3 regions of the Endozoicomonas sp. Mp262 genome follow, and region 3 is predicted to be linked to each of the others. Evidence: predicted binding sites of a transcription regulator. Region 3 holds the regulator's gene; each other region holds the start of a gene.
The links. The regulator PhoB, encoded in region 3, activates phosphate uptake and scavenging genes when phosphate is short. The targets are predictions, from matches to a motif close to TGTCATANNNNTGTCANA.
Positions count from the first base shown of each region.

Region 1: MJ595_RS00155 (Na/Pi symporter) is a predicted target of PhoB. The motif match lies at 2,166-2,183, and genes of this name have one in related genera.
Region 2: MJ595_RS05665 (ABC transporter permease subunit) is a predicted target of PhoB. The motif match lies at 4,669-4,686, and genes of this name have one in related genera.

Region 1 is NZ_CP092489.1:31,028-41,896, forward strand. It holds molybdenum cofactor riboswitch at 1-107, opposite strand, end outside; gene mobB (molybdopterin-guanine dinucleotide biosynthesis protein B) at 247-765, shown strand; gene moeA (molybdopterin molybdotransferase MoeA) at 782-2,020, shown strand; gene MJ595_RS00155 (Na/Pi symporter) at 2,236-3,408, shown strand; gene MJ595_RS00160 (VTT domain-containing protein) at 3,516-4,178, shown strand; gene MJ595_RS00165 (DUF962 domain-containing protein) at 4,215-4,640, shown strand; gene MJ595_RS00170 (hypothetical protein) at 4,669-7,080, opposite strand; gene MJ595_RS00175 (maltoporin) at 7,644-9,020, opposite strand; gene modC (molybdenum ABC transporter ATP-binding protein) at 9,526-10,593, opposite strand; gene modB (molybdate ABC transporter permease subunit) at 10,586-10,869, opposite strand, start outside.
Region 2 is NZ_CP092489.1:1,296,818-1,307,686, forward strand. It holds gene MJ595_RS05660 (hypothetical protein) at 1-2,329, shown strand, start outside; gene MJ595_RS05665 (ABC transporter permease subunit) at 2,343-4,613, opposite strand; gene MJ595_RS05670 (TRAP transporter large permease subunit) at 5,029-6,351, shown strand; gene MJ595_RS05675 (phosphate ABC transporter substrate-binding protein) at 6,544-7,386, shown strand; gene pstC (phosphate ABC transporter permease subunit PstC) at 7,487-8,359, shown strand; gene pstA (phosphate ABC transporter permease PstA) at 8,356-9,270, shown strand; gene pstB (phosphate ABC transporter ATP-binding protein PstB) at 9,275-10,093, shown strand; gene MJ595_RS05695 (hypothetical protein) at 10,657-10,869, shown strand, end outside.
Region 3 is NZ_CP092489.1:944,716-955,584, reverse strand. It holds gene nhaC (Na+/H+ antiporter NhaC) at 1-1,282, opposite strand, end outside; gene MJ595_RS04170 (CBS domain-containing protein) at 1,517-1,933, shown strand; gene MJ595_RS04165 (SMI1/KNR4 family protein) at 1,953-2,354, shown strand; gene MJ595_RS04160 (response regulator) at 2,487-2,921, shown strand; gene MJ595_RS04155 (GNAT family N-acetyltransferase) at 3,305-3,796, shown strand; gene MJ595_RS04150 (helicase) at 3,968-4,345, opposite strand; gene rubA (rubredoxin RubA) at 4,597-4,764, opposite strand; gene guaD (guanine deaminase) at 4,912-6,231, opposite strand; gene MJ595_RS04135 (chorismate lyase) at 6,421-6,975, shown strand; gene ubiA (4-hydroxybenzoate octaprenyltransferase) at 7,027-7,887, shown strand; gene phoB (phosphate regulon transcriptional regulator PhoB) at 7,991-8,680, shown strand; gene phoR (phosphate regulon sensor histidine kinase PhoR) at 8,691-10,025, shown strand; gene MJ595_RS04115 (H-NS histone family protein) at 10,101-10,532, opposite strand.

The DNA of each region.
Region 1 (10,869 bases), 910 kb from region 3:
AAGGAGGTATGCTCTTTAACACTTAACCGCACTAGTACCTGCCACGGCTTTTGGCTCATGCCGGTTTTCCCCGGTTTAGCAGCCAAAGCTCGGCGCTCGCGTAATATCAGAAAATTAAAAAAGGCTATCGTAGCGGCATGCTGCGCTAAATACCATGAGGCTATATACCAATAACCCTTACTTATCCATAGAAAATTACGGGATCAGTGGTAGAATTCCGGGTTTTCAGTTCCAGTCACTACCATCATGCCCACACCTCCCGTCATAGGTTTTGCTGCATATAGCGGTACCGGAAAAACAACATTACTTGAAAAAGTGATTCCGGTTCTTTCCAAAAAAGGCTTGAACATCGGATTAATTAAAGCCTCCCATCACAGAATTGACCTGGATAAGCCGGGCAAGGATAGCTATCGCCTCCGTCAGGCCGGTGCCAGCCAGCTACTTCTTAGCACCCCGGATCACTCCATTTGCTTTACCCGGCAAAAGTCTGCGGAAAAGGAACCTGAGCTGGAGGAACAGCTCCGGCTCATGAATCATGATGAGATTGATTTAATCATCGTAGAAGGTTTCAGGGATGCCGCCATCCCAAAAATTGAGTTGCACCGGCAAGCGGTGGACAAACCTTTTCTCTTTAAAAGTGACACCAATATTATCGCCATTGCCACTGACCAGCTTGTCAGTGAGGCTCCAGCCAAACTCATTCAGCTTGATATCAACATGCCTGAAGCCGTGGCCGATTTTATCATCCATTTCATCCGGGACTAAACAAGGCAAAGCCATTATGAAAGACTGCTGTTCTACCCCTGGGCTGCTTCCTATAGAGCAAGCGCTTGAGATACTGAAAAACCAGATACAGCCTATTGCCGAAACCACTCGAGTATCCCTGGAGCAAAGCCTGGGTCGAATTCTGGCAGCGGACATCATTGCTCCATTCAACATCCCTCCTCACAACAATTCAGCAATGGACGGCTATGCCCTGAAACTCAGTGATACAGAAACAAAAAACCTGTTACCTCTGGCAGGAAAAGCTTTTGCGGGTCACCCTTTCAAGGGCACATTGCCAGAGGGGCACTGTATCAGAATCATGACCGGAGCCTGTATTCCCCAAGGGGCGGATACCGTGATCATGCAGGAGCATACCGAACAAAAAGAAACCGGCATTCTTTTCAATAGGCTCCCACAAAAAGCAGGAAACAACATCCGCAAGGCAGGAGAGGATATCAGTGAGGGCACCCGGGTTTTTACCAAAGGACATAAAATCAAGGCTCAGGATATCGGGTTACTGGCCTCACTGGGAATAGCCCACCTTTGCGTCTACAGAGCTGTCAGAGTGGCCCTGTTTTCTACCGGTGACGAACTTAAGGCACCGGGAGAAATACTACGCCCCGGCGATATATACGACAGCAACCGTTTTGCAGTTAAAGCCATGCTGCAAAAATTAGGCGTGGAAATTATTGATCTTGGCTGTATTCCGGATGATCCCAAAAAAATCAGGGAAACCTTTCTATCTGCTAATGAACAGGCTGATGCCGTGATCTCATCCGGTGGTGTTTCAGTGGGAGAAGCGGATTACACGAAAGACATTCTTAATGAACTGGGTAAGACCACCTTCTGGAAGCTGGCCATCAAACCGGGTAAACCCTTTGCCTTTGGCCAACTGCCTGATAGCTACTTCTTCGGATTACCCGGTAATCCCGTATCAGCCCTGGTTACTTTCCAGCAGTTAGCGGCACCCGCCCTGAGATACATGATGAACTGCCATCAACATTCCCCTCTGGAATTCAGTGCAACCTGCACTTCACCACTAAAGAAAGCACCTGGTCGTAAAGAGTTTCAACGAGGCACCCTCACCATTGACCACAACGGTTACGTAAAAGTCGAAACCACAGGTGGACAGGGTTCGGGAATCCTCCGTTCCATGAGTATGGCAGACTGTTATATCGTTCTCCCAAAAGATCAGGGAGGGGTTGAAGCCGGCGAGCCTGTCAACGTACAACTGTTCGACGAACTTTTACTCTGAATTCAAGTCGCACCCCTAACACTGGTTTTCTTTCTAACCAGGGCTAAGGGTGTGCCTTTTTGCTGGTAACAGTCCTGCTCTCAATACGCGAATACAGTTTCTGTTTACGGAAGCATAAGCCAGTTATTTCAGAAATATTACGCGCTGTAATATTTCTGTCACAAAAGGCCGATATGTTCGCCAACATTCATAGTAACAGCACCAAGGTGCAATCGATGTCACAAATGACTGCATCCTCCAGTTCAGCTACCAGCTTCAAGAAAATGACCACCCGTCATTATGGCCGAATCTGGTTAAGGGTAATCCTCTGGATTTATGCCCTTTTAGTAGCCGTAAGCGTGGTTGGCTCCGGCTTCAAGCTAGCCGCTGGCGGAGGAGACGCTGCTGCCGAGTTATTCAGCTTTGCCAATAACGCCGTTATGGGCCTGATTGCGGGCACACTGGCCACTGCACTGGTTCAATCATCCAGTACCGTCACTTCCGTTATCGTGGGTCTTGTGGCTGGCGGATTACCGGTGCAAATGGCCATTCCCATGATTATGGGTGCCAACATTGGTACCACTATTACTAATACACTGGTAAGTCTCGGTCATATCGGCTGCGACAAAGAGTTCAAACGGGCATTTTCCGCATCTACAGTACATGACTTCTTTAACTATCTCGCAGTATTACTGATTCTACCTCTTGAGATGACAACAGGGTTCCTGTCCAAGGCATCATCCCACCTGGCAGAAATGTTGGTTGGTGGTCATAGCGTATCCATGACCAGCCTTAATTTTGTCAAACCCCTAACCTCTCCGGCAGTAGACATCATCCAGGGTTTTGCAAAACTGCTCCCTAATACCACACTGGGTGGTGTTGCCATGATTACCATGGGTATTTTCCTGATCTTTGCCTCTGTGGTTCGACTGGGTAAGCTATTGAAAAAAGTTATGGTTGGCCGTGCCAGGGATGTACTGCATAAATCCATTGGCCGTGGTCCTCTCAGCGGTATTGCATCCGGTGCGGTGATGACTATTATGGTGCAATCTTCCTCTACCACAACCAGTCTGATGGTTCCTATGGTGGGTAGCGGTATCTTCTCTGTACGACAGATGTATCCCTTTACCCTGGGTGCCAATATTGGAACCACCATTACCGCATTACTGGCAGCAACGGCTATTACAGGCCCCGCTGCACTGCCGGCACTGACCATTGCATTTGTACACTTCTTCTTTAATGTACTGGCGGTGGTAGTCATTTATGGCATCAAATGGTTACGTGAGATCCCACTAATGGCTGCTGAAAAGCTGGCCGATATGGCAAGTAAGAAACGCATTTATGCATTTGCCTATCTTGCTCTGGCCTTTTTTATTTTGCCAGGACTGGTTATCCTGTTTACCCGGTAAGATAAATCCTATTAAAAAACCCGGCATTTGCCGGGTTTTTTATTTGAACCAGTGATTACCCCATGCCATTAAACGCCCTCACCAACAACCGGAACTCCCTGCTTATAATGGCAATCTTCATGCTGATGCCCATTCTTTGCAGCTCAATGGTGATCAGCCTGCTTATTGAAAAAGAACACTTTTTCCAGTCGCTATCCGGCAATCAATGGCTCCCTATTTGCCTGATATCCAGTATCACCATGACTCTGGCAATCACTCCAACCACCCTGATCGCCATTGCCTGTGGCTATTTTATCGGCTGGGCAGCCATACCCTATGTGCTACCTGCCTACCTTATCGCTTCAGCTATGGGCTATGGCCTTGGGCGTGTGCTGGATGGCGGCAGAATAATGAAAAGCCTTAAGCAATATCCCAAAGCGAATGCCTTCTCTCAAAGTTTGTGCCGTAGCCAGTGGCAATTAATGGTTATGGCCCGACTTTCTCCCGTACTGCCCTTCTCTTTTGTTAATTTGCTATTACCTTCTTTGAATATTCGCTTCTCAGTCTTCTTATTCGCCGGCTTTATCGGTATGCTTCCCCGGACGCTATTTTCCATCTGGCTGGGATTGCAGGCCCGGGATCTGTTACAGCTACTGCAAACACCAAACCAGGACTGGGGAACCCTTTCTGTCCCTGCTATATTAGCGATTATTTCAACCGCAGGTATAATACACCTGATTCAAAAATCAATAAGCAAAGCAGTAATGGGTATAACAGGCAATTCAGGATAAAATCCAATTCTCAAGCAAAAGGCAGGAAGAATTATAATGAAAACGCTGGAACACTGGTTGAAGGAATACGGAGAGAGCCATCAACATCCCACCAATAAATTAATTCATTGGGTCTGTATTCCACTAATTACTTTTTCGGTACTGGGATTGCTATGGAGTTTACACTGGGGGCTAACGGCAGCTGTCATAGTTATGGCATTACTGTTTTATATTCGCCTTTCCATCAAACTGGCTATGACCATGCTAACCTTGGCAGCACTAATGCTAGCGACTATCAGCGCACTTCAACCAATAATACTGCCGGTATCCCTGGGAATCTTTATTATTGCCTGGATTTTCCAGTTTATTGGCCATCACATTGAAGGTAAGAAACCCTCTTTTTTCAAGGACCTACAGTTTTTATTTATTGGCCCACTGTGGCTATTGGCATTTTTATTCAGGCAATTTCGGATGCGCTATTAACAAGGCTTACAGTGCCGCTAAATGTTAATCACTCCCATTCATTCTCATCATCCTCAACACCGTTTTTGTCACTTTTTATTGGCGGCGCTGGAATCATATTACTTACTTTCCCAAAACCCCCCGAAAGACCTGACTGACTCATCTTATCGCCTTCTATTTTCTCGGCATCGAATCTTTTTAGCCTCTCAGCATCATTTTCCTCAAGTTCCTCCCTCTTTTTCTGTCCCACTTTTCTAATTTCTTCTAACACGTTTTTTCTTGCCTTTAAATGTTCAGGATCCTGTGTTTCACTATCCCTGCCCTTAGTTGCATGTATTTTTGGTTCCTCTGGCGGAGGAGGTGCTGGAGGTGCTGGAGGCGGTGGTGGAACCCTCCCATCACCCCCAAACCGAGTTGTAGAATCCAATCCTTCCATCTGTGTGCCAGGCTCTGCTGGCAAAGGTGGATGTCCTGAGTTCAAAGCCTGAGACGCCGAAGGCGCCGCTTCTGAAGGTGGTGGTGGTGGTGGCGCTGAAGGTCGCGGGGGAGGGGGCGGAGCCTTGCGACCAGGTCTTTTACGAGCCGGTTTTGGTGATAGTCCAGTAGATGAGTCTAACGAATCATTCGATACGCTTTTTGTCCTGGATGCCCCTAAAGGCAGTGGAGTACTATCCAATGTTCCAGAATCCAGACTTAGTTCTGACATACTTCTTGATAGCGCTGACTGCCGAGCCAGGACATCCAATATAACTTCACCCCTATTCCTGATAGATTGATATCCCGCCGGGATTCCATGCCAATCAGCTTTCTCAAGATGCGCCAGAAGGTTATTAACTGTTGTTTGATCCTCTCTCGAACAAAATTTCATCACCCTTGCTGACATTTCATAAGGATCCAGCCCCTTTCCCACTCTCAAAAGCTGACTAAACAACTTTACTTCCCTGGGCGGGAGATGATCATAGCCCAAGGCTTCAAGAAGCTTTCTTCCATCAACTATTTCACCGGCCCTTTTTTCAGTACCCCCTACGAGTTCCCGAAGCTCTGCACGCCTGACCTCTTCCTTTTTGGAGCATTTATCAATAATACTCGTTAAAGTAGTTTCTATCTCTTGTGTTTTATTAACCAGATATTCCTCAACACTGGCAGAGGATGAATTCATGGCGCCATGAAACCTGTTTACATCTTTCTCAGCTTGACGCAGGACATCTTCAGCCGCTTTCATAGCCACTCGCCTTAAGTGAGTACCCACTCTTAAAAGATCAACCCTTTCGCCAAGCAGCTTGGGTTCTACCTTAGCAACAATTCGCTTAATTTCTTTAAGATCTGAAGCTGAAAATGGTTCTCCTGATTCCATTCTCTTAACGTACTCCAGTGTTTTTTCTTTAAGTTGCTCTATATCTTTGGGAACAGTGAACTCCCGAAACCTGGCTTGACTAGTCTTCAAATGGCTTGCTTCAGTTAAAACCTGCACCATAAAACCGCCACAATGTCTTGCAGGCACTGGTAGCTTCATCCAATCAATTGGCCCCATTTCTTTAAACCTGCGAGAAAGACCATCCACTGTCTTTTGGTCGAACTGTTTGCAGATCCGATGAAACACTCCTGTATATGAATCCTTTCCCTGGAGTTCACGACCCACTTTCATCAATTGATCATATAATTTCATTTGGTCTGGAGGCATCGTTGCACGCTCAACAGCCTCATCAATCTGGCGTCTATGCATAAGCGGCTTCATTCTATTCTTAAAGCTGCCATTCATATCTATATTTTCACTTTGCCTTTTATCTTTTTGCTTAGAACAAGACTCTATAACATTACTTAGAACAGAATAAACATCATCACTTTCCTGTTCGATAACAGACTGCATGACTTGAACTGAAGAATTTGATGGCTTATGCCAATGCACCAGGTCAGCTGCTACTCTGTCCAAATGCTGCTCACTAGCCTTTGTTGCTGCTCGCCTAATGCAGTTTCCTGCACTATGGAGTGTAGACACTTTAACAGTATGCAGAAGTTTTGGATTAACTTGTTTACAGGCCTCCACTGTAGACCCCATATCTTTTAAATCAGCAGATGAAAGCCTCATTTTTTCATCAACCTTAAATTTCAGGTCAGCCGCCTGCTTTCTTACACTTTCCTTAAAACAGCTTTTAAATTTCTTATTTAGTCTTTTCGTATGTTTTTCATCACAACCCAAAGACTCGGATTTGTTATCAAAAAAGTCCTTGCCATCTTTTAAAGCAACCGGACTATCTACCTGCTCCATAAAGGTCTGATAAAATCGCAAAAACTTAGTCTTGGCACCCGAACTATTTGTATCTGCGTCCACCAATAGCTGAAATTTATCATTCAAAGCTCTATGACCGTTTTCCCTGCTTATTTTATAGGCCTCACTAATATCTTCAGCGAGCGCCAAATAATCAGGCTCTGCACCATATGACTCATCCCAGTTAACACTCATACTACTTGCTGTACTGGAAATAGATAAACGACTGGCCTCACTGGAAGTACTTAGCCTTCTTTCACGGAGACGTGAACCATCATTCCGCTCCCCAAAAGAAGTTTGCTGCCTTGTATTATCCACCTGGGTCGATGAGTGTTCCTGCTGCTCAGAATCTCCACCTACAGCATTAATATCTGTATAGGGAGCCCCCTGAATATGATTATTTATGCCATTTCCACCACTCATAGTTACCACTCCTTAGCCTGTTAAAGTTGGTGCAATGTGCCTGCCAACTTCCCTGATCATCTTTATGTCTCAAGTACTTCCATATTTAAAACTTTAGTCTATTCCACAGAACTCCCCTGACCGGAGCATAGGAATTTTCCTCAGAAGCCGTAAAATTTGCAAAAAGCCTGCTTTTCAAACTGTTTTTTGCCCCTATTCCGTCAAAAAATCGGCATTCTAAAAATTTCACTAACAAAAAAACCCCGCAGAGCGGGGTTCCGAAGTCGGATAAAGGGAGTATATCTGTTGATGCCTGGCCGGCATCAAGAATCAATGCTGCAGATTAACTGAGCCACTTACCACCAGGCTTCCATTTGGACACCGAAGGTGAAGCCACTGGTTTCGTCTGCAAAAGCAGCGCCACCCACTTGTCCTTTAGAGTCATCATTCCACTTGGCATAGGTGCCGAACACCCGGATTTGTGGACGTGCCCAGTAACCTCGGCCAGCAGACCACTGTTGAGCAATGGTAATTTTACCAACCTTAGAGTCTTTATTATTGCCAATGCCATTCTTAACGTGGTCATAGCCCAACTCAACCGCTGTGCTCATGATGTCATTCCAGAAGTAAACGGGACGTACACCTACGCTAAACCATTTTTCATCATTCTTATTAGAATCTTTAAATGACATATGGCTATACAATGCCTGATACTGCATTTCGACATCTTCACCCAAGCCAACTACACCATGGTCAATAATTCTATAAAGCTTATTACCATCTAAGTTATCAGAGGACAAAGCGGAAATTCCTTTACCATCAGTTCCTACTCCAGCTTTTGTCATTGCATCAGTTGCATACTGCACAACAAACTTATTGAATCCACCGAAGAGATTACTTTGGGTATGTTCGAGAGTAAGCATATAGCCATTCTCATCCATTTCATCCGTAGATAACCCTTTAATATCGGTTACAGGTTTAGCTGAACCATCAGAGTTATATCCTCCATGAGCATAACCTCCTTCAAAGTCACTGGAAGGTCTACCAAACGCATAATCAAGACCAACTGTTAAAGCACCATCAGTATTTGTCTTAATATTTTCAAATCGCAGATCCACAATATTTTGATCTAGCTTATATTCCTGCTGATTCTCTTTGTTAAGGGCATTATCTTTAGATTTATAATAATTTATTGTTTGAGAGCTTTTTACCCAAGCCAAACTCATGTTAGCAAAAGTAACATCAATCCCTTCAATACCTGCACCTGGGCCAGACATATTCCAGTAATAGAAATCAGACATATGAATATCATGACGCTTGTAGAAACGCTTACCAGCCCAGAGTGTTGCTTCAGGAGCAAACTCTAAAACACCTTTGCCTTTAACGTTAAACTCTCGAAACGCTGGATCAGTACCTTCCCAGTCAGATGCCTGGTCAACACTAAAGGCCATATTACTGTCTAAATAAAAGGATTGTTCGCCATTATTGAATAATTCAGAGCCTAATTTGATTTCACCATAGGTCTCTGCTTCGTTACCCAGACGGTACTTGGAACCAGCACCTACTGCCTGAAATGCCTCTTGATCCCCACCACTGGTGGCAGCACCAATACCAGAGCGCACATAGCCATGAAAGTCAACAGTTGCCGCCATGGCAGAAGATGCCATCACGGCTGCCGCAACGGCACCTGCCAACGGAAGTTTTTTCAGTACTTGTCGGGATAACTGACTCATAATTCCTGAACTCCTTACGATCTCCGGGCATAAAAACTCCCTGCTGCTTATTTTCAATTAATAAAGCACCTGGACTTTTTACTTTGTGGTACGGCGAAGTCAGATTACCCTTTCAAGGGCATTCTCTATCAAAACGACATACAACTGCTGGAGTGCTGGTTTACCCTGGTGAGATCAATGTTTTTTCTATAGCAATACCCTTTGCAGGCAAAAAAAGACCTTAAATCAGTTCAGGCTACAAAAAGAGTATTAACTGTTTGCTGCATTGGGCGTGATAATAAATGATTGGATTTCTTACTTTCTGATGTAGATCAACGTGTAAGCGTTTACAGAAGCATTACAGTTAATTTACTACAAAACACCTTAAACAAAATAGGCCACCAATCATTCAGATATCGGTTTCTACCGATCAACTCGATAGATTCCGGTCTTTTTATAAATTCTACTGAATCTGCTGCCATTTACGCTGACTAACAAAAATGCAAAAACATGTGTCAATATGCAATCAATAAACATCCAGCCCTGATGCTTTAAAATAGGCAAACACCTGCCGCCCCTCTTGCAAAGACAACTCACCCAGTGATTTTTTAGTGATAACAGACAATAACCGCTGCTTCTTTAATTTCAGAATTAACAGACAATGGTGCAGCCCTTGATTGCGTATTTGCTCAACCGTTACCAGCAAACGGTTCTGAATGCTGGTTTCCACCCTGCCATTCAGGCAAACACTGACTTCCTGCGCAGGCAAAACAACACGCACATGGCCGCCCACATCATTGTCTATTTGATTAATCCACAGGGTCTGACTGCAAACATCCAGCTCTGTCAGAGAGTGCTCGGGACAGTGACGAACCACCTTTCCCTCAAGCATTGCCAGCGCCGCCCTGTCATCACTGAATGCATGCTGCATTATCAGTGTCCGACACCGCCCCCGGTTAGTCACCTGCCCCCGGTTCAGCATCAGTAAACTATCGGCCAGTCGTGCCACTTCCTCATGGGCATGACTCACCATAATAATAGGTATCTGAAAGTGCTGATGCACATTTCGCAACAACGGCAGTATTTCCGTTTTAGCCTGCCAGTCCAGAGATGCCAGGGGTTCATCCATAAGTAAAACAGAAGGGGCATTTAGCAGCGCCCTGGCAATGGCAACCCTTTGTTTCTCCCCACCGGATAGCTTTTCTATTGAACGGGCTAACAGTGGCTCAACAGCCAATTGCTGAATAACATCATTTAAAGCAGGTACGTTTAATGTGGGTCGCGCTCTCTTTTCGGCAAAACGAAGATTGCCCATCACATCCAGGTGAGTAAACAGGCGGGCATCCTGAAATATATAACCGATCCTTCGCTTTTCAGGTGGCATCCAGCTCCCGGAGTCGGAATCCTGCCAGACCTGCCCTCGAAAACAAACACTGCCAAGGGCTTGTCTCTCAAGACCGGCCAGGCAGCGCAGCAACGATGTTTTTCCGCAACCCGACGGCCCCATAATCGCCCAAATACCGGATAAATTCAGCGTCTCCTGCACTCTTAATACAAAGCGATCCCTTGCCAGGGAAATATCCAGCTCAAGCATGTTTTTTCCGCTTTCCCCGATTATCAATACTGTAAATAACCACCAGCAATAGCATGGCGAACAGCAGCAACCCTCCGGCAATGCCATGGGCTTGCGCAAATTGCTGGGTCTCTACCGCATCAAACAGGGCAATGGACAACACTTGTGTTTCGCCCGGGATATTGCCACCAATCATCAGAACCACACCAAACTCACCCACGGTATGGGCAAAACCCATACAGGCTGCCAGCAAAATAGCCCGGCGCGCAGAAGGTAAAACCACGGTAAAAAAACGAT
Region 2 (10,869 bases), 350 kb from region 3:
TAAAAATGGAGAATATTATCGATATACCGAAGGTCATGAACGCTATGGGAAAACACCGGATAATAATAATGGTGTATTAGGTGAAAGGCTAACTGAGGCTGACGAAGCTGAAATAAGAAAAAACGGAGGTCGTGGCTATATTACCTGGATGACAGAAACCCGGGGGTATACTGCCGCCCAGAATAAAAATACGGTATTTATCTTTAAAAATCTATTTGGTCTTTCTTCATCAGATATACAGCAAGCACTGGGGAGAGATAGAAATAATGATGAACAGAGAAGTTTTGACGGAACTGTTTCAGTCAGTAAGGAGGAGCTGGAAGACTGGCGTCCTCAACGGCCTGAGGCTCAAGGGGTTCAGAAACAAGCACTGGACTGCTGGAAAGAGATGGAAAGTGCTAAGCGTAAATTAATAACAGAAGGTCAAACACCTTCGACCGCTTTACTCAAAGCAATGGAAGAAAAAATAAGTTTAGATTTTGATAGCAAGGATTCCAGAGAAGATGATCAATATCAGCTGATTGAAAAAAAGGCAGAGACTGCCCTTGGTCAACTTGAGAGAAAATGGAAAACTGATGGGGTGGCTGCAGAGCATATTTCCGCATTGAAGACATTTAAAAAATTAGAATGGAAAACTATTATGGCCTGTAAAACAGCACATATGGCCAGACGTGTGGAACTTGATTTTTCTAAAGCCACAAGAGAGTTTGAACAGGCAGGTAGCAAAGGGCAGCAGCATGCAGTATTACAAAACTTATTCAGACAGGAAAAGCTGCAGGTTGATGATAAGGTCGTTTCTGCATTCTGTGATATTAAAGATGAGCTAGGACAGAAACATAGAGAGGTAGTTTTAAAATCCAAGCTTGAACATGATGTAAAAAATGGGTCTCCAAAAAATCAAAATAGTAAGACTCATAAGTCAAGAGCTAATCCTGTGACACCAAAAACCACATCAAGATTTAATGGTAGTTTAAATAATGTTGCGGATAAAGCGGAAGAAAATCAAGCGTTTGTTGAAAATACAGCTGTAAATATACTCCATAGAGGAGAAGGGTTGCTACGTGAGGCCAGGTGTAAACCTGTTCTTATTGCGGAAGTGAAAGAAAGTCAGGGATTTGAAAAGAAGTACATGCAAGGAGGAATGCAAGATAAGATATCAGGTGTTTTAGATGTTTTGTCTGATTCTATACTGGATGATGAAACCTTGTTGAAAACATCCAGTCAAAAAGCACGTGATGAATTTGCGGCTTCAGTAAAAAAGCTGACTGGTGTTTTTGAAAATGAGGTTAAAAATATTAAAAGGAAAATTGAAGAAATCGTTGATCATCTTAAAACTGATTTAAATGTTTCTGGTGATGATGAAGGTCTAAAAAAACTTGAAGAAATGGTTGGCGATGATGCTATAAATACGCTTAAAACATCATTTTCAAACAGTATTTTAAGTGTTAAGGAAGAGCTTGATTCTAAAGAAGTATTGTTAAAAGAGCTTGAAAAAGAAGTTAAAGAACTAAAAGTTATTCCTGAAGCGAAGAAACTGTTAGTATCTATTGAGTCTGAAGATTTATCTCCTTCAAAAAAGATTGCTGAGATTAGAAGGTTTCAGATGGCCCAAGCTTTTAATAAAGTTCTCAGAGAGTTTTTAAGTAATTTTTCAGAGGTTGGTATTCCTATAAGAAGGGAAGATGTTACTGTCAGTGAAGAGCTTCCATTGTTGTGTGATAAAATTGATCAGCTTTTTGGTACGCACTCTACCTATTTTTCTACAGATGCAAATGGCAGAAAGCAGAGACTTTATTTAGATAAATTGAACCAGTCAATAGACTTTAGGTGTAAATCTTATAGTGATGATCGAAGGGGAGTGAATAAAAAGCCTAGTAGTGATTTTTCTTATTTCAGGTTAAAAATTGATTCGTATATGGTTAAGGAGAGAGATGGAGTTAAGGGAAAAGAAAAGGCAGAACAGTTTAGAAAATTTAAAGTTGATTTTAGAAAAAAAGAAGATGATCGCTTTAAAATTGAGAAAACAAGTGCTCAAAGTATGGAAGATATTGATATTTCTAAAATGGACGCATATGACGATCTTGAGTCATCCCTTGACGAGTTTTCTCAAACAGCGGAACTTTTTGTAAAAACGAAAATAACGGATCATGCCAGTAGAGAGGCACTCTCTGAGTATGTTAAAGGTGAATTAAAAGCTCGTCTAATTCAGTGCTATCAGTCCCAAGTTCAAGGCAGGCTGGTTCAGGAAGCAAGATGCTGTGACCAGTTCAGGGAGAGCCAGCAGCAAATTAGAATTGTACCACCCCCTCCCATGGTTCCTGTAATGTAAGATAGGTACTGTCTTATAACGAACTATACCTCTTCCTCAACCGATGCCTGATTATCTCCGCTGCTGTATTCACTACAAAGGTAAAAAGAAATAGCACCAGTGCCGCTAAAAACAGGATTCGATAATGGCTGCTGCCTACCTCTGATTCGGGCATTTCCACGGCGATATTGGCTGCCAGGGTACGCATTCCTTCAAAGATATTGGCATCCATAATGGGAGTATTGCCGGTGGCCATTAGCACGATCATGGTTTCACCCACGGCCCGGCCCATGCCAATCATCACCGCAGAGAAAATGCCCGGACTGGCTGTTAGCAGGACCACCCGGCTCAGGGTTTGCCAGGGGGTTGCTCCCAAAGCCAGTGAGCCATAGGTTAGATGCCTGGGCACACTGAAAATGGCATCTTCGGCAATGGAGAAAATGGTGGGGATCACTGCAAAGCCCATAGCCAGGCCAACCACCAGGGCATTTCTCTGGTCATAGGGAATGCCCAGTTCCGTGGTTAGCCAGGTGCGGATATCACCATGAAAGAGCCATTGCTCAATGGGGACAGCCAATGCAAATGCCAGAGCACCGCTGGCTAATACCACAGGAATCAATAATATGGCATGCCAGCCGTCCGGTACCCGGTGTCGTATGTTTCCAGGCAAACTTTCCCAAACCAGGGCAAATAGCAGGATGCCAACGGGTACTAATAACAATAATGAGAAAATTCCCAGTAAATGGTTTTCTATAAAGGGGGCCAGCCAGAGTCCGGCAAGAAAGCCGAGAATAACCGTGGGCAGTGCCTCCATAAGCTCTATGGCAGGCTTCACCTTCCGTCTTAATGCCGGTGCCATAAAGTAGGCGGTATAAATTGCACCACAGATGGCCAGGGGTGTTGCCAGCAGCATGGCGTAAAAGGCGGCTTTAAGGGTGCCAAAGGCTAGCGGTGTCAGGCTAAGCTTTGGCTCAAAATCGTTATTGGATGCCGAGGACTGCCAGATAAACTCTGGCTGGTCATAGGACTCGTACCAAATCTTATCCCATAATGCTGACCAGGAGAGTTCGGGATGTTCATTCTCCAGTTGATAGTATTGTTGTGTCGAATCACTATCCACTATCAGGGCATGACCTCTTGGCGAGATAGCGAGCTGGTTAATCGGGGTGTCTGATAACTGTTGGGTCAGCAGTACCCGATGGGCCGTGGTATAGAAAAGTCCAACCTGGCCTCTGGTATCGGTAGCCAGGAATCCCTTTTGCCTTTGTTCCGGAATAAGCTGTGTTATTGGATTATCAGCCAGCTTGAACCTGCGGATAAGTTTAAGCTCGCTACTCTCCCCTTGCCTTACCAAAAACCATTGGGATATCTGGCCGCTACTATCACCTGTCAGCAGGGAGACACCTCCCAGCAGTGACTCTATGGCAGTAATGTTTTCAGAGCCTTCTGTCAGATTTACTCTGGAATGAAACCTGGGCTTGTCAGGGTTGGATACGTTGATAATAGCCAGCTGATTTTTTTCAGTCATGGTATATAACCATGATTGATCTTCGCTAATCAGCACCTTTCCTTTAGCACCCTTAATTACCGGTAATACAACGGCCTGCTGTTCAAGACGGGTTTCTCCGGTGAGAAAGTCTTCCTTCTTGGAGAAAGCTGTCATAGCCAGCTTATTGTCACTGCTGCCAGCGATTAAAAGCCTTTCATCACTGTCACTGATTGCCACGCCCTTGATGGCATGAGCCTGTGAAAAAAGGTGAATTGGCTGTTTCCCATAGGGGTAACTGGTAAGGGGGGTAATGACCCGTTGATTGTCAGGCCAGGAGATGGAATAGTGCTGCTTAACCAAAATCACCTGACCATTGGATAGCCCTATAACTAACAGATTGCTGTTAGCCGATGCCCTGGCGATAGCAGTGACCTTAACCCCTTCTGGTATTGGCAATGGCAGTTGCTTGATGAGCTGACCGCTTTTGGCAGAAGAAAAAATAGCCTGTCCTGAGGAAAGTATTCGCAGAGCTATTTCAGCGTATTCGTCCATGGCAAGAAACAGGACGGTGCTGTTCTCGGTAATTTGACGGGAATAAGAGGACTCCAGATTGAGCTTTGCACCCTTAAATAAAGGGGCTACTTCATAGAGCAGGTAGAAAAAAATCAGGGCAATCGCCAGAATAACCCCCAGCCCACCGGTAGCCACCCCCCAGTGAGCCAGCTTCTCCTTGATAAATCGGAGAGTCTGGTATCGTTTCAGGGCTGGCGTGTAAAAATCAACTCCCGGGCTTTTTTCCATGGGACGATGATGCATAAATCAAGCGATCCGGTGTATTTGTAAGTGAAATCCTCGCATATTAAGGGATTGATATGACAGAGATATTACAGTAATTCTCTGTTGCTCCGTTTGATTAATCAGGGTACTTTAATACACGGCTGGAAGCTGTAACCTGGAGACTCAATCATCATGTTATTATCATTATCAATGGGACTATCGATGCCCTTATCTGGACTGACCTGCTCCAGTTCCCCTGCTGTTTCTGCTGCACCTGCCTTCTCCCATCACCACCCCCACCCCCACCATCATTGATTCCATCCCCGGAAACAATTTCTACTGTCTTGGGTCATTAGTAGACCCCGAACACTATCATCGTCCATAGTAATGAAATAAGCAGAATGCTGCTTCGTCTATGGTTGCCTAAATATACTATGAAAAATTTGGAATGCTTATGAACGCAGTGGTTATTGGTGTAATCACCATGCTGGCGTTGAGTATGGCGCGAATGAATGTCGTACTCTCAATCTTTGTTGGTGCTATGGTGGCCGGGCTGTCCGGTGGCCTGGAGATGACTGGAACCATGACCGCATTTACCCATGGTTTGGGTGGTGGTGCGGAGATTGCCTTGAGCTATGCCTTGCTGGGTGCTTTTGCAGCAGCCCTGGCTCATTCCGGAGTACCCGCCTGGCTTGCGGCGGGTGTTGCCCGCAAGCTGGATCGCGGCCCGGAGGGTAAACCTTCTGCCAGGGGAAAGTTTGTTTTGTTGGGAGGTATCCTTTGTATGGCCATTGCCTCCCAGAATATTATTCCGGTGCACATTGCCTTTATCCCTATCCTGATTCCTCCGCTACTGGCTACCTTCGGTAATATGCAACTGGATCGAAGGATTGTGGCCTGTGTTCTGGTGTTTGGTTTGTGCGGAACCTATCTGGTGGTTCCTTTTGGTTTCGGGAATATTTATCTCAATCAAATACTGGCCAGTAACCTGGAAGCCAATGGGGTAACCGTTGATCATGCCCTGCTTCCCCTGGCTATGGCTATTCCCGTTTCTGGCATGTTTCTGGGAATGTTGTTTGCCATTTTTGTCAGCTATAGAAAACCTCGCCACTATAATGTTGTCGAAAGTAAAGTAATTAAACAATACGATGAGGCCCTGGCTAAAAATACCCTTTTGGTGGTTGGGACGGCAGTGGCTCTGGCTCTGGTGATTCAGATAGTGACCAGCTCCATTGTTCTGGGTTCTGTGGCGGGTTTTCTGGTGATGGTGGTGGCAGGAATTGTTCAATGGCGAAAGGCCGACGATGTTTTTATTGAAGGCATAAAAATGATGGCCTTTGCCGGGTTTGTGATGATGGTGGCTTCCGGATTTGGGGAAGTGCTTCGCCAAACCGGCGACATTCCACAACTGATTGACTCGGTAACCTATCTATTTGCGGGTAATAAAGCCATTGCTGCATTAATGATGTTGATTATTGGCTTGCTGATTACTATGGGTATTGGTTCGTCCTTTTCCACTATCCCTATCATTGCTGCTATTTTTGTACCTCTTGCCATGCAACTGGGCTTTTCTCCGCTGGCTACGGCGGCATTGGTGGGCACGGCAGGTGCCCTGGGTGATGCTGGATCACCGGCCTCGGAGTCAGCCATAGGTCCCACTGTGGGTTTGAGCACCGATGGCCAACATGATCACATTCGGGATACGGTAATGCCTACTTTTCTGCACTATAACATTCCCATGATCGCCTTTGGCTGGGCTGCCGCTATGATGTTGTAATCTGTACTCATTGGCTTTGAAAATCCTGAAAAAGGCTCGGATAACTCCGGGTCTTTTTTTGCCATAGGAAAGACAGGTCAATAAAACGACATTAGTCATAAAAATGTCATCTTTGTGTCACCCGCTTGTAACACCGGGGCAATATGTTGGCTATCGAAACTGTTTGATCCTTCTTGTTAGAGGAACTGAATTGTGAAGAAAGCCCTATTGTCTACTTTAGGTGCAATTGGTGTGGCGGCAGCCCTGGTTGGCTGTGGTGGCACAGAATCTTCATCCAGCCAGTCTGTTAGCATCTCAGGCTCAACTTCCGTTACTGAAGTCATGGAGCTATTGGCAGAAACATGGCAACAGCAACACCCAGGTGCTGTGGTAGAGGTGCAGGGTACTGGCTCATCTGCCGGTATAAAGGCGGCTAATAACGGCACCAGTGAAATTGGTATGAGTTCCCGCCCCGTCAAGACAGAAGAAGAAAAGGGCGGTGTGAATCAGAAAGTGCTGGCCCATGATGGCATCGCCGTTGTTGTGAATAATGCCAACGGGGTCAGTGATCTTAGCAAGGAACAGATAGCCAGTGTCTTTAAGGGTGAAATCACTAACTGGAAAGCACTGGGAGGCAGCAATAACCCCATTGTTGTGGTGACACGTGATCCGGCTTCCGGAACCCGTGGCGCCTTTGAAGACATTATGAAACTAAAGATTAAGGATGTCAGTGGTAACAAGCTGTCGGCTGTAACCGCCAGTGCCCAGGTGGCTAGTGGCAACGGGGTTGTGAAGACCATTGTTGCTCAAAATAAATATGCCATTGGCTATATTTCTCTTGGTACTGTGGATAACACCCTTAAGCCTCTGGCTGTAGATGGAGTGCAACCGTCAATCCAGGCTATTGCTAATGGGGAATATACAGTTTCCCGTCCCTTTGTACTGTTATTTAATGAACAGAAACTGTCTGAAACCGGTAAGGATTATCTTGACTGGATGCTTTCTGCCGAAGGCCAGAGAATTGTTTCAGAGCATGGCTATATTCCGGTGATATAAGAGCAGATACCCATAACAATAATAAACGCTCGATCCCTGGCAGGCCTGTTTTTTCTGGAACAGGCTTGCCTACTCAAACGCTTGTCAGGACGTGACAATCATGGCAATGAATATTCAACCCGCGCAGATTGACAAGGCCTTCCATGGCCTTTTCTTTGCCTGTGCCCTGTTCAGTACCCTGGCCATTGGTGCCATCGGGGCTTTTATTTTTTATGAGGGCTTTCCTGCCCTCAGTGCCACAGGGCTTCTTGAATTTATAACGGGTTCCCGCTGGGCGCCCCCTGTTTATTTTGGTATAGGCCCGATGATTATGGGGTCGGTGGTTTCAACCCTCGGCGCTATTGCCCTGGGTGTACCCATGGGACTTCTCACCGCTATTTTCCTCGCTGAGATTGCCCCAGAGAAAATAGCTGGTGTCCTGAGAACAGCCATTGAATTACTGGCAGGGATTCCATCGGTTATCTATGGCTTTTTTGGCCTTGTGGTCATTGTGCCGCTAATAGAAAAAACCTTTGGGGTTCCGGCGGGTAATACCATTCTGGCAGGTATAATCGTTCTGACCGTGATGATCCTGCCAACGGTCATTACCCTTTCCGAGACAGCTATCCGCGCTGTTCCCCGAAGTTATCGTGAAGGTTCCCTGGCGTTGGGGGCATCAAAAATATTTACCATCTTTAAGGTGGTACTTCCCGCCGCCCGTTCCGGTATTTTGACGGCAACTATTCTGGGTGTAGCCCGGGCCATTGGTGAAACCATGGCCATCATTATGGTCATGGGCAATGCCACGGCAATTCCGGGCAGTCTGCTGGAACCTGCACGAACCCTGACCGCCAATATTGCCCTGGAAATGTCCTATGCCAGCGGCATTCATAGTAGTGCGCTATACGCCACAGGTATTGTGCTGTTTGTCTTTATTATGTTGCTCAATGCCTCGCTACTTTATTTAAACAAAAAAAAGGCAGGTAACTCATGACTCCGTCCACCAGTGTTGCCCGGTCTAATACCACCCTGAAGGTTCCGTCGGGTCTTTCTGTCATCACCCGGCCAGATATCAGAAAGTGGCAGGACAGAATACTGATGTCGTTAATTGTGCTGGCTACAGTAACCACGGTGAGCACCCTGTTCTGGATTCTCTGGCATATCATCAGTAACGGTATTGGTCATATCAATTGGTCTTTTCTGTCATCGGGCTATAGCCGAACCGGTGCAGTGTCCGGTATCTGGCCGATGATTGTCTCCACGGTGTATATGGTTTTGCTATCGCTGGTCATTGCCGCGCCGGTGGGTATTATGGGAGCCATTTATTTAACTGAGTATGCCCGTCCTGGCAGCAAGATCGTCGGTGTTATTCGCTTTACCACGGAGAGTCTGGCGGGTATTCCTTCCATCATCTACGGCCTGTTTGGTCTGACCCTTTTTGTAGCCACTCTTGGACTGGGTTTCTCCATACTGGCAGGAGCCCTGACCCTGGCCATCGTGATTCTGCCGGTGATTATCCGCACCACTGAGGAAGCACTGATGAGTGTTCCTGCGGCTTATCGGGAAGGTTCCTACGGCTTGGGTGCTTCCCGCCTCTATACCATCTGGCGTTTAATTCTTCCTAATGCCATGCCGGGTATTATTACCGCCATTATTCTCTGTATCGGACGAATTATCGGTGAATCAGCCCCTGTATTTCTAACCGCAGGTATGGTGGCCAGAATTCCGGATTCCGTTTTCGATTCAGGCCGCACACTGACCGTCCATCTATACAAACTGACACAGGAACTCTTTTCCGTCAGTGAATGGAATCAGGCTTATGCCACGGCCACTGTACTGGTCTTGATTGTACTGGCCTTGAATATTGTCACCCGCATGTTGTCAAAACGTTTTAAGAAGGCATAAGACCATGAATAGCACCGTCTTTGGCACAGAACCGAACCTCCGTAAGCACCGCCCTATTCATGCAGGCCAGTACGCTACCAAGTTTGGTATTGAAAACCTGAATCTGCACTATGGCAGTCAACAGGCGCTTTTCCATATCGGTATGACCATTCCGGAAATGCAGGTGACGGCCCTGATCGGTCCCTCCGGTTGTGGCAAGTCCACACTGCTCAGAACCCTCAACCGTATGAATGACTTGATTCCCGGCGTAAGCATTGATGGCAGGGTGGAACTGGATGGGCAGGATGTCTATGGCAACATGGATGTTCAGCAGTTGCGAATGCGAGTGGGCATGGTTTTCCAGAAGCCCAACCCCTTCCCCATGAGTGTTTATGACAACATTACCTACGGCCTGCGAGCCCAGGGTATCAGTAACCGTGAGCGTCTGAATGAAACCGTGGAAAAATCCCTGAAGAGTGCGGCACTATGGGATGAAGTCAAAGACCGCCTTAAGGAATCGGCACTGGGGCTGTCTGGTGGGCAGCAGCAGCGGCTCTGTATTGCCCGAACCATTGCCATGGAACCCGAAGTGATCCTGATGGATGAACCCACCAGTGCCCTTGACCCGGTAGCCACGGCCAGAATTGAGGCGTTGATGGGACAGCTAAGCCGTGAGTTCACCATTGTGATTGTCACTCACTCCATGAACCAGGCACGGCGGATTTCCAATAAGACAGCATTCTTTTTAATGGGCAAGCTGGTAGAGTTTGATGACACGGATACTATTTTTAACAACCCGCTAGACCCCCGCACCCAGGATTATATCAGTGGCCGGTTTGGGTAATACCAGCCTCCTCAAAATAGCAGCAGAAACGTAAGCGCCTTGCGAAATACATCTACAAACCTGAAACAAAAACAGCCACCTTGGCTCCGGTGGATGTTGTGCCAGAAGAAAAACTGAGTGGCGAATCTTCCATTTCGTGTCTGACTCTGACGACTCCGCAAGGCGAACGGCTTTGAGCCTGATGCTTGGTTATGTCATGTACTGAGAGAACTACCAAAGTTGGATAAAGGCCAAAGCATTGACCATCTGCTCCCCATCAAACTCCCATCTGAAGAAGCAAAAAAAGCTGCTTGAGCTACAGTTGATGGAGATTAGGTAAATCTAGGGGGCGTTCTCAATTAGACATGTGACCAGCCAGCCGTGATGAGCGCCAGGCCCTTCGGGTTCCTCACACAGGCATTCATGCCGCGTTGTACGACTTGAACAGGGAACCACCCTGCCCTGCGTCGTACGCCTTGCCTGAATGCCTGTGTGAGGAACTGGTCTCATGACTAATTGAGAACGCCCCCTAACTCAATCAACTGCTTACTTTGATAACAGAGTCGTGTTAAGAAGTTGTAAAAATGTTTTTGATTAGAGCTATTAAATCTATATTGATTGGTTTTGGAATATCCTTTGCCACTGTAAACATCTCTACTGCGACTGAAGTACAAGGTGTTTTAAGGGGTGAGCAAGAGACTGCTTCGGAACTGTATAGAGTATCGACAAAAGAGCGGATCTGCCCCTTAGGCCAAGAACGGCGCTTTAAAAGTAAATTGGCTGAATTGTCCAAAAAT
Region 3 (10,869 bases):
TTGATGCAAAAAAAGCACCGCCTGTTGTCCAGGGAATAAGGGCTGTGGTCAGGGTTGCTCCTTCCTCCAGGGAGCGAGACATGACTCTCCTGTCGATTCCTTTCTCATCGTAGGCTTTGCCAAACAGCTGACCCCCAAGAATAATGGACATATAGGCTTCACCCATAGTGACATTGCCTATAAAGCAGGCAATGATTGTTGTCGCAACCAAACTGGCACCATGCTTAATGCGGCTGAGAATGGCCGTAATCAATACTTTTAAGAACTGGCAGCGTTCCAGTATTCCTCCCAGAGCCAAAGCTATAAGAGATAATGAAAGTGTCCACATCATGGAGGCAATGCCTCCACGGCCCAGCAGTAAGTCGAGGCTTTCGTGGTTCGTTTGTATGTTTCCCCCGCTATAGAGGCTGTTGAGGACTGAGGTAAAACTTTGATCCTGAACCAGAACCGCGATAATAACGGCAGTGATTGACGCGGCCATCATGGAAGGTTCCGCTGCAACCTTGAGGACACTCAAAACCAGCATGATAACGATGGGGAGTAAGGTCAATACATTAATATTGAAATGCGCTGTCAGGGCATCTTGCAGAGAGCTTAACTCGGCCGTTGGTATTTGGCTGTCAGCATAGCCCAGGCTGATCAAGGTAAATGTAATCAGGGCCAGTATGTAGGTGGGCCCCGTGGTATATAACATGCTGCTTATATGGCTATAGAGGTTTGTCCTGGAGGTCATGGCTGACAGGTTAGTGGTATCTGACATGGGGGACATCTTGTCACCAAAGCATGCACCAGAAATGATCATGCCCGCTATAATCGGTGCGGGAACCCCCATGGTTGTGCCTATGCTCATTAGGACAACACCTACAGTACCCACTGTACCCCAGCTGGTGCCTGTGGCGATGGACATAAAGCTACAAAGAATCATACCGGCAGGAAGAAATATCGCGGGCTGAACAAACTCTATTCCGTAGTAAATTAAAGTGGCGAGTGTGCCGCTATCAATGAAAGCAGCAATTAATACCCCGATAAGAATAAAAATGTAAATGGCTGAAAGGGCATCACTGATACCCGCATTCATGGCCTGTCGAATGGCACGAAAATTATAGCCAAGCCGCCAGGCGCTCAGGGAGGCAACTAATATACAAATGATAAGCAGGCTATGAAGGCTGGTTTGCAGAAAGAATAAGCCGATGCTGATGATGCCAATGATTGCTGCCAATGTAAGCAATGCATGAGTAAAACCTGGCTGTTTTCTAGCCTTTTCTGGACACGATGTGGTCACACCAATACTCCTGAGGTGAATATTTGTTGTGTTTATGGCTACCTGAAAGCCCTGAACATTATTTTGGAAAACCTTGTATTAAGTTACGTTGTGATCTTTTGAGATGGCTATACGAGGCTGGATAAAAAAAAGATCATGATAGTTTACTGCTATTATTGTTATCCAGTTTATTAATTTCCCAAAGGGGATTATTTGGCATATACCTTCATGATTCCGCTATTTTGGAATTGAATTATGAATGCACATATCCAGGTGCGGGACTATATGCTGCACGAGATGCCTGTGATTTATGGTGATACTTCGTTAAGTAAGGTGACAGAAATACTCTGTAGTAATAACCTTTTCGGTTTGCCAGTGGTTGACAGGGAAAAGAAACTTATCGGTTTTATTTCAGAGCAGGACTGTATTCATGAATTATTGACCAGCAGTTATCACTGTGATTTTGACTTGATGGCCAGTGATGTGATGCATCATGAAGTCCTAACTGTTTCGCCAAATGATGGTATTATCGAGCTGGCTGAGTCTATGCAGGGTAATAAGCCTAAAATCTATCCCGTGGTTGAAGAGGGGCAGCTACTGGGGATTATCAATAGAACCCGGATTCTCAAAGCCCTGAGGGAAAATCTTAGAGGCTGTCACATACCTGTGTAATCAATAAAGGTGAATTTTCTTGGAAGATATTATTGAAATACTGAGGGAAAAGGCGGTAGATATTCCTGCGCCTTTAACGCTACCGGATGAGGATGATCTTGTTAGCATTGAGGAAGAGTTATTGATTCCCCTACCCCAGGATTTGAGGGAGTTTTTACTGCAGTTAAGTGATGTTGTTTATGGCTCCCTTGAACCGGTGACCGTCACTGACCCCCATTCCCACACTTATTTGCCGGAAGTGGCGGCTATAGCCTGGGATACGTGTGTGCCCAGGCATTTAATTCCTGTTTGTGAGGATAATGGCAGCTACTATTGTATCAATGAAGAGGGTTCTATTTCGCACTGGTCCTCAGGTGAGGAATCTGATGAGTCCTGGGGCTCTATATGGCAGTGGGTCAGAGAGGTCTGGTTGGAAAGCTGAAAAGCTCCAGGTTTGCTGAAGGTGGCCGATAGGATGAGGGATACATATTAATAATTAAGCCCTTGTACTGTGCTCCGAAATATCACAAGCAAGACTTGATAGGTACAAGGGTATTTAAGGAATATTACCGGTATGCCGCATTTCAAGTCTTCCAGCCAGTCTCTATCCCATAAGTTTGTATTAATCGCTGATAGTGATATTCCACACAGGGCTATTGTCGAAAAAATATTACTGAAAGCAAAGCTGGAGACCGTGTCTGTGAGTCATGGTCAGGAGGCGCTTGGTCTTTATGAAGGTGATCCCGACCGTTGGGGTGCTATTCTAATGAGTTGTGAACTGCCCGTTATGGATGGTTATACGGCGGCCTGTAGTATCAGACAGTTTGAGAGAAACAATCATCTTGCACCCGTGAATATTATTGGAATGAGTAATGGGGTTAGCTGTGATTTTGCCAGTAAAGCCTTGAGGGCAGGAATGAATGATTATCTTGCAGTCCCCTTTGATCCGCAACAGTTGCTGGGAACGCTTTCCCGTTATATCGCCATTCCTGGAGCCACCATTTCCTAGCCCGGATATTTCATAAACCTCTGTATCCCCTGTGACCCGATGATGAATAAAATACTCCTTATTTTGTCTCATTGTTAAAAAAAGGCAAAAACCTATCAATTTTCCTGATATTGCAAAGCAAATACATTGAGCTATGTCACGAAATTTCGCTTCGGGAAATACCTATAATGTAGGTGGCCTGTAGGGGGAAGTGAGAAGGGGAGTCTCTTGATTATCAAAGGGCATTGATAGAAGAGTGAGCCCACAGACAAAAAATAATAAGCAGGTGTCATAAAAAAGAATAAAAATGCCTGAAAACCTCGCTATATGCGGGGTGTTTCTTTTGGCCCCTGCATACCGCAAACAATCAAGTGGCTTGATTATCGCTAAAAGGCTGTACGGTTATGTTGACGCCCCTTCGAAAAAGAATAGATATCAAAACCTTTGAGCAACTCAATGCCTATGAGCTGTATGAACTACTGAAATTAAGGGTTGATGTATTCATTGTAGAGCTGAACTGTCCTTACGCTGATCTGGACAATATGGATCGACATCCCGAGACCCGGCATGTGCTTTGCCATTCAGAGGATTCCGGTGAGCTAATGGGGTACTTGAGGGTTCTGCCACCGGGTCTCCGCTTTTCTGAAGTTGGCATTACGCGTGTGGTTGTCTCGGAGAAGGGGCGTGGGCAGGGTATCGCACATGCTATGATGGCCAATGCCTTGGATATGGCTTCAACCCTTTGGGCTGAAATGGATATTAAGGTAAGTGTCCAAAATTATCTGGTAGGCTTTTATCAGGAGCTGGGCTTTGTAGTGAACTCTACTGTGTATATGGAAGAGGGAATTCCCCATGTGGAAATGCTAAAAGAGGCATCATCCTGCACTATACATTAGACACCTGACTGTTTTCCTCGCTCCCGACTATCTGCTGAGCCTGTAAGGCTTTTTTGAACCACGAAGAAATTTAAGGAAAGCCTTGGTATTCTTCGTGGTTCCAAAAAACAGGGCATTGCGCTGAGACTTTCGTGATACCCTTTGCTGTCTGGGAACGAGTCTCAGCGATTATCAGGATTTTTTCTTCTTTTTGGGCATCAGGTACTTCATTAGGCCCTGAAACCACATAACTTTGCTAAAATCCCCGGTGATAATAATGTCTTTATCCTGAATGCCTTTCATAAAGGCCAGTTGCGCATTTTTTGCGGTCAAGGTTTGGAAGCCTGTGGCAGAATCTTTGAAGGCAATTTCAAAGCTGGGGTTGGTTGCTTTTCCTGAATGGCTTGTTACGCGCATATCTTTCACATTGTAATGGCGTACAGCTCCATCCTGGCTACTGATCTGGAAAGTGAGCGTCTGACCCTCGAGCTTTTTTCTGAAAGCGGGGTTTTTATTCCCGGCCCGTTTCATCAACAGTCCCAGTGCCCATAGTAGCAGTCTGAACTTCACGTATTTCCCCCGAATCTGTCAGGTCTGTTTAATCATTAGAGGTAATTGATAGGAATACCAGCTATTGCAGAGCAGTAGCCAGTTGAGCAGCCTAAAGGGATGAATCTCACGCTAAACCGGGAGAAAAGTCAAACGATTGTATGAAACAGGGGGGTAAGAACAACATATCAACAAAGTATCTGTAAAAAGAGGCTCTTACCATCACACCCTGCCCGGATCTATCAAATCACGGTTGTCTAACCGGGTGTTGTTTAGTTGACTTCAACCATTTCGAAATCGCTTTTGCTAACGCCGCAGTCCGGGCAAAGCCAGTCATCTGGTATATCTTCCCACCGGGTGCCAGGGGCAATACCATCTTCTGGCCAACCTTCCGCTTCATCATAAGTAAAGCCACAGACCAGACATTGCCATTTCTTCATTACTTATGCCTCCTTCATTAAGCCTTTCATTATTAAACGCTAGTCAGGCTTAAAGTACTGGTTGAACATCTTTTGATTATAGTTAAGAGTGCTTTGCATACTGCTATGACAGGCTGACTATACCAAATCAGAATCCCTTGGGCTGGCTTATTTATACTCTCCGGTTTTCTTCTGCCAGGTTTCTCCCATAATGACGGTGTTTTCTATCAGGCGATCATCTCCCAGGGTCATCATGATGCCAAGGCGCTCTTCCAAGGTTTTTGCCTGCTTCATCCGAAATGCCAGCAAGGGTGTTGCTCTGGGGTTGAGAATCAGGAAGTCGGCTTCATTTCCGGGGGTGAAGCTGCCTATTTTATCTGATAGCCCTAAAGCCCTTGCGCCACCCAGTGTTGCCAGATAAAACGCGCTGAGTGGAGACAGGCTTGTTCCCTGTAGCTGGCACACTTGATAGGCGCTTTTCATGGATTCAAGCTGGCATAAACTGGTGCCTGCCCCGATATCTGTTCCCAGGCCTATGTTGATATTCAGGGAGGATGCTTTTTGAAAATCAAACAGCCCACTGCCTAAAAAAAGGTTGGCGCTGGGGCAAAAGGATAGGGAGGAACCCGTATCGGCAAGGCGCTGCCAACTGGCTTCACAAAGGTGTATAGCATGGGCAAAGAATGAACGGGAACCCAGTAAGCCATACTGGTCGTAAACATCCAGGTAGTTTTGGCTATCGGGGTATAGCTTATGAGTCCAGGCTACTTCTTTTAAATTTTCTGCCAAATGGGTATGGAGATACAGCCCATCAAACTCATCCAGTAAACGCCGGGCAGCTTTAAGCTGGTTGGGGGTTGAGGTCGGGGCAAACCGTGGAGTGACGGCATAGGCCAGACGGTTTTTACCATGCCAGTGTCTGATTAATTGCTGACTCTCTTCATAGCTGGTTGTTGCAGTATCAAGCAGGTAGTCCGGGGCGTTACGATCCATCATGACTTTGCCTGCGATCATGCGCAGCTGTCTTTCCGATGCCGCCTCAAAAAATGCGGTGACTGATTCCGGGAATACGGCTCCAAACACGAGGGCGGTCGTGGTTCCATGGGCGAGACACTGATCCAGGAAAAACCGGGCGACTTCCCGGGCATAGTCTGGTGAGTCAAATGCGGCCTCTGCGGGAAAGGTATATCGCTCAAGCCATTGAATCAGCTGTTCGCCGCAGGCACCGGTCATTCCCAGTTGGGGATAGTGAACATGGGTATCAACGAATCCCGGGATTAACAACTTTCCCGGTAAATGGTAAGTCTCACAGGCCGCTGGCAAGTGCTTGGCAATGCTTTGATACGCACCGGCAGCAAGGATATGACCGTCATCAACCACAACAGCGCCGTCCTCGTGGAACTCAACGGCATCTTTGGTGGGAGTCCTGGCTGGATCATCAAGAAAGTGCAGAGTGGACGCACGCCAGACCACAGGATTTTTTTTCATTTTGAGTCCTTTCACTGGTAGATGCTTGCCCATATATTTTGTCTATATTCCTTGAGCAAAATGATGATTTTTGATCCACTGCCAATATCATCAATCCATGGGGCTATCACTTCAATAACCTTTGGTGCTAAATGAACACATTTTCTTCTGTATAGAGGGCATTTTTTTGGATAATTGGGCGGTTAGGCGATGCCATTAAATTTTTGTTCGAGTTTACGCTGGCAGTCCTGTCTGCATAATCTGGACAATATACCGGATAATTTGCAAGCATGGCTGCTTGATAGGGGGTCTTTAACCGCAAGGTTGAAGAAAACCTATCGTGGTGAGTTTGAGGTTAAGGTGCTTAAGCATCAGTGGGGTCAGCCAGCAGAAGCTGAGCTTGAATTTTTGGGTGTTTCCGAGACAGAAGCCTCTATTCGCGAGGTTTTGCTGCTGGGTGGTGGCAAGCCAAAAATATTTGCGAGGAGTGTCATTCCCCGGAGCAGTCTTGGTGGATCAAATAATGAGCTGCTTATGCTAGGGAATAAGCCTCTGGGGGAATATTTATTTGTTCAGAAAAGCGTGGAACGAGGAGCCATCGAATTGGCGGAATTATCTGCACATGAGGTTAATCCGTATCTTGGTTGCTGTTTCAGGGAAGAAAAGGCCTGGGCAAGGCGATCTTTATTTTATCTGAATTCCAGGCCCCTATCAGTATGCGAAGTTTTTTTACCTGAGGTAGGCGGCAAACCATCCTTTCCATAAGATGAGTGACGTCTTGATGGTTCTGCAGACAGGAAGCCCGAGCTAATTATTATGAAAACGCTGGACATGTTCCGTATTAAAGAGTTTATCAGCCTTGCCCGCCTGGATCGGCCGATTGGTATTTGTCTTCTGTTTTGGCCCACCATGTGGGCATTGTGGCTGGCAGCGGATGGGATGCCAACTCATCACAATCTTTTGGTATTCACCCTGGGGGTCATTTTGATGCGGAGTGCCGGGTGTGTCATCAATGATTATGCTGACCGTAATTTTGATGGACATGTAAAAAGAACAGTTACAAGGCCATTAGCTGATGGGCGACTGACGGAAGAAGAGGCATTATTATTTTTTGTTGTACTTATTGCCCTGTCTTTCTTGCTGGTATTGACCACCAATACGCTAACTATTGTTCTTTCGGTGAGCGCTCTGTTCCTGGCTTCATTTTATCCATTTGCAAAGCGTTACACTCATTTTCCCCAGGTTGTTCTCGGTGCTGCCTTTGGCTGGTCTATTCCTATGGCCTTTGCCGCAGAAAGTGGCTCACTGGTTCCGGAGACCTGGCTTTTATTTATTGCCAATCTATTCTGGACTGTGGCTTACGATACACAATATGCCATGGTAGACCGTGATGACGATATCAAAATCGGTATCAAGTCAACAGCTATCCTCTTTGGTGATCTCGATAATCTCATTATTGGCGGCCTTCAGCTTTTAGCCATTATTACCCTTATTGCCGTTGGGATTAAAATGGAGCTGGGAGCGTTGTTCTATGCTGCTCTTGCATTCGCCTCCATGCTGTTTGTTTACCAGCAGTTTCTCACCCATGACCGTGATAGAGATCGTTGTTTTAAGGCCTTTCTAAGTAATCACTGGGTTGGTGCCATTGTGTTTGCCGGTATTTTTTTGAGCCGTTAAATAGTCTGGATAATCGGTCTTGAGGACTTGTCATCTGGCTGTAACATTTAAGGGGTGTACTCTCCTTGACGTCGTAATAATTATTATCGGGAAAGGTAAAATCATGTCAGCAAAAAAAATTCTGATTGTTGATGATGAAGAACCCATCAGGGAAATGGTAGCTATAAGCCTGGAAATGGCGGGTTTCGATTGTATTGAAGCAGCAGATGCCAGGGAAGCCCATGCTAAAATTGTGGACCAGAAGCCGGATCTGGTGTTACTTGACTGGATGTTGCCGGATATATCCGGCATTGAATTGGCAAGGCGATTAAAGCGAAGTGAAATGACCTCTGAAATACCCATTGTTATGTTGACGGCAAAAGGTGAGGAGGACCATAAAATTCGTGGACTTGAAACAGGGGCGGATGATTATATTACCAAGCCATTTTCACCCCGGGAGTTGATCGCCAGGTTAAAGGCGGTTCTTAGAAGAAGTGGAGTATCTGATGGGCAGTCAGCCATTGTCATCAAGGGGTTAAAGCTGGATCCGGTAAGCCACCGGGTCAGCATTGATGGCGAGGCGGCAGAAATCGGTCCGACAGAGTACCGTTTGTTACAGTTTTTTTTGACGCATCAGGAGCGGGCTTACTCCCGAAGTCAGCTACTGGATCAGGTCTGGGGCGGTAATGTATATGTTGAAGAGCGAACCGTTGATGTTCATATTCGACGACTGAGAAAGTCACTTGGTAGTGGTTACGAGGGATATATACAAACCGTCAGGGGCACAGGATACCGTTTTTCCACCAAGTTGTAAGGGGGGGCGAGTGATCACTTATTCCAGATCACTATTGCTGGGCAGACTATTGCTGGGCCTGGCAATAGGGACCTTCATTGGATGGGGGCTGGGGCATGTTTTACTGGGGATAACACTTGTCCTGGCTGTTTATCTATTGTGGAGCCTGAGTCAATTGTTTCGTCTGTTGACTTGGCTGGAAAAAACAGCTGTTAGTGAATTAGAGCCTCCGGAAAGCCGTGGTTTATGGGGTGCCATCTTCGATGGTATTTACCGGATTCAAAAGCGACAGAAGGGTTCCCATGAGCGTTTGCAGGGAGTTATTGATCGTATACAGGAGTCAACGGCTGCCCTGGAAGACGGCATTGTTATGGCGGATAACAATGGCGGTCTGGAGTGGTGGAATCGCGCGGCAGGAGATTTATTGGGTTTGAAAATGCCTGGGGATAGAGGCCAATTATTGACGAACCTGGTTCGCGATCCCTCGTTTTTGGATTATTTTGACTCGGGTCGTTACGAAGAGGCGATAGAACTGGCTTCACCGGTTAATACCGAAAGGCAGTTGCAGATCAACATTACGATTTATGGCATGGGAAGTCGATTGTTGTTTATTCGGGATATTACCCGAATCAATCAGTTAGAAACCATGCGAAAAGATTTTGTGGCCAATGTTTCCCATGAACTAAGAACACCACTTACGGTAATAGCTGGGTATCTGGAAACCCTGTTGGATAATGCAGATATAGAAGAATCCTTGTCACCTATGTGGTGCAAGGCGTTAAAAAGAATGCAGCAGCAATCAGCCAGAATGAAAAATCTGGTGGCAGATTTATTGCTACTTTCACGCCTGGAGTCTGCGACTTCCTGTGAGTCAAACCCGGTAAAGCTGGAAGAACTGTTAAACCAGGTTGCCGATGATGCCAGGTCATTAAGTGGAAGTGATGATCATGAGATTACATTAGAGGGGGTAAAGGGTATCTACTTAAAGGGAAGCCAAAGTGAGCTGCGCAGTGCTTTATCAAATCTTGTATTTAACGCCGTGCGATACACTCAGGCGGGCGGGGTCATTCACATTGGAGTAAAAGTAAAAAATCAGGAATGTTGTATTAGTGTTGAAGATAATGGCGTGGGGATTGACCCGGTTCATATTCCCAGGTTGACAGAGCGCTTTTATAGAGTTGATAAAGGACGAAGTCTTGAGTCTGGTGGAACGGGGCTGGGGCTGGCGATTGTTAAGCATGTATTGCTAAGGCATGATGGATGGTTAACGATTTCCAGCCATCCGGGGCAGGGTAGTTGTTTTATATGTCATTTTCCCGAAAACCGTTTTTCTTCTGTTGCTTCGGTGAGTCATGAAAATAAATAAATGACCTGAGCGCAACACTTGTATATCAAACTTATTGAAATGATGTACGGGTAACTCTCAGGTCATAAATAACTGTTAAGCTTCGTCTTGAGCTTCGATTACGCAGTCCATGCGCTTTTTGCCAGTGCGTTCCAGATAGGACTGGAATTCTCTTGGCAGACGGCCAGTTGTTGCGCCTTCCCACTGAGCCTGGTCACCGGTTTCAGTTTCGTACTGGAAAGTGTACTTCTGAATATTACGACGACGTTTGGATGTTGTTTCTTCACCTAATCCCAGGTCACCCATGGATACGCCGCGATCAGCCATTATTTGTTTAATGGCTTCAATGCTTTCCAGTTTTACCTGGCGCTTTTCTTCTTCTTTTTCACGGGCATTCTGCTTTTCTTCCAGAACACTTCTCATTCTGGAGATGACACGTTCCAGATCTGAGACGTGAGCGTCTTTGAACAGTTGGCGAATGCGTGTTTTGCTGCTTAAACGATGAAGAACTTCATCAAAAATGTTCATCTAGGTAACTCCCTAATGTGACTCGTGATTCCAGATTTGAATAGACGAGATTTAGTACATGTATTTATACATGAAGCATTTAAATGATGGAAGTATTAAAACTGAAACATTATTGAATTTCTAATAAGATACCCACAATAGAGTATTTATTATTAATCGCTTGCTTACTATATTATCAAACTGATAGCCGTCAATGGCTTGTGGTTGATATGAACGTAGCAATGAAGGGGTAACGTAAAGTGAAAATGCTGCCCAGGGAAACAGTTTTGTTAGTGGTGGAATCAAATTCCTGTAAAACTAGCCAGTATTAGATTAGTGATGATTATTTCAACGATCA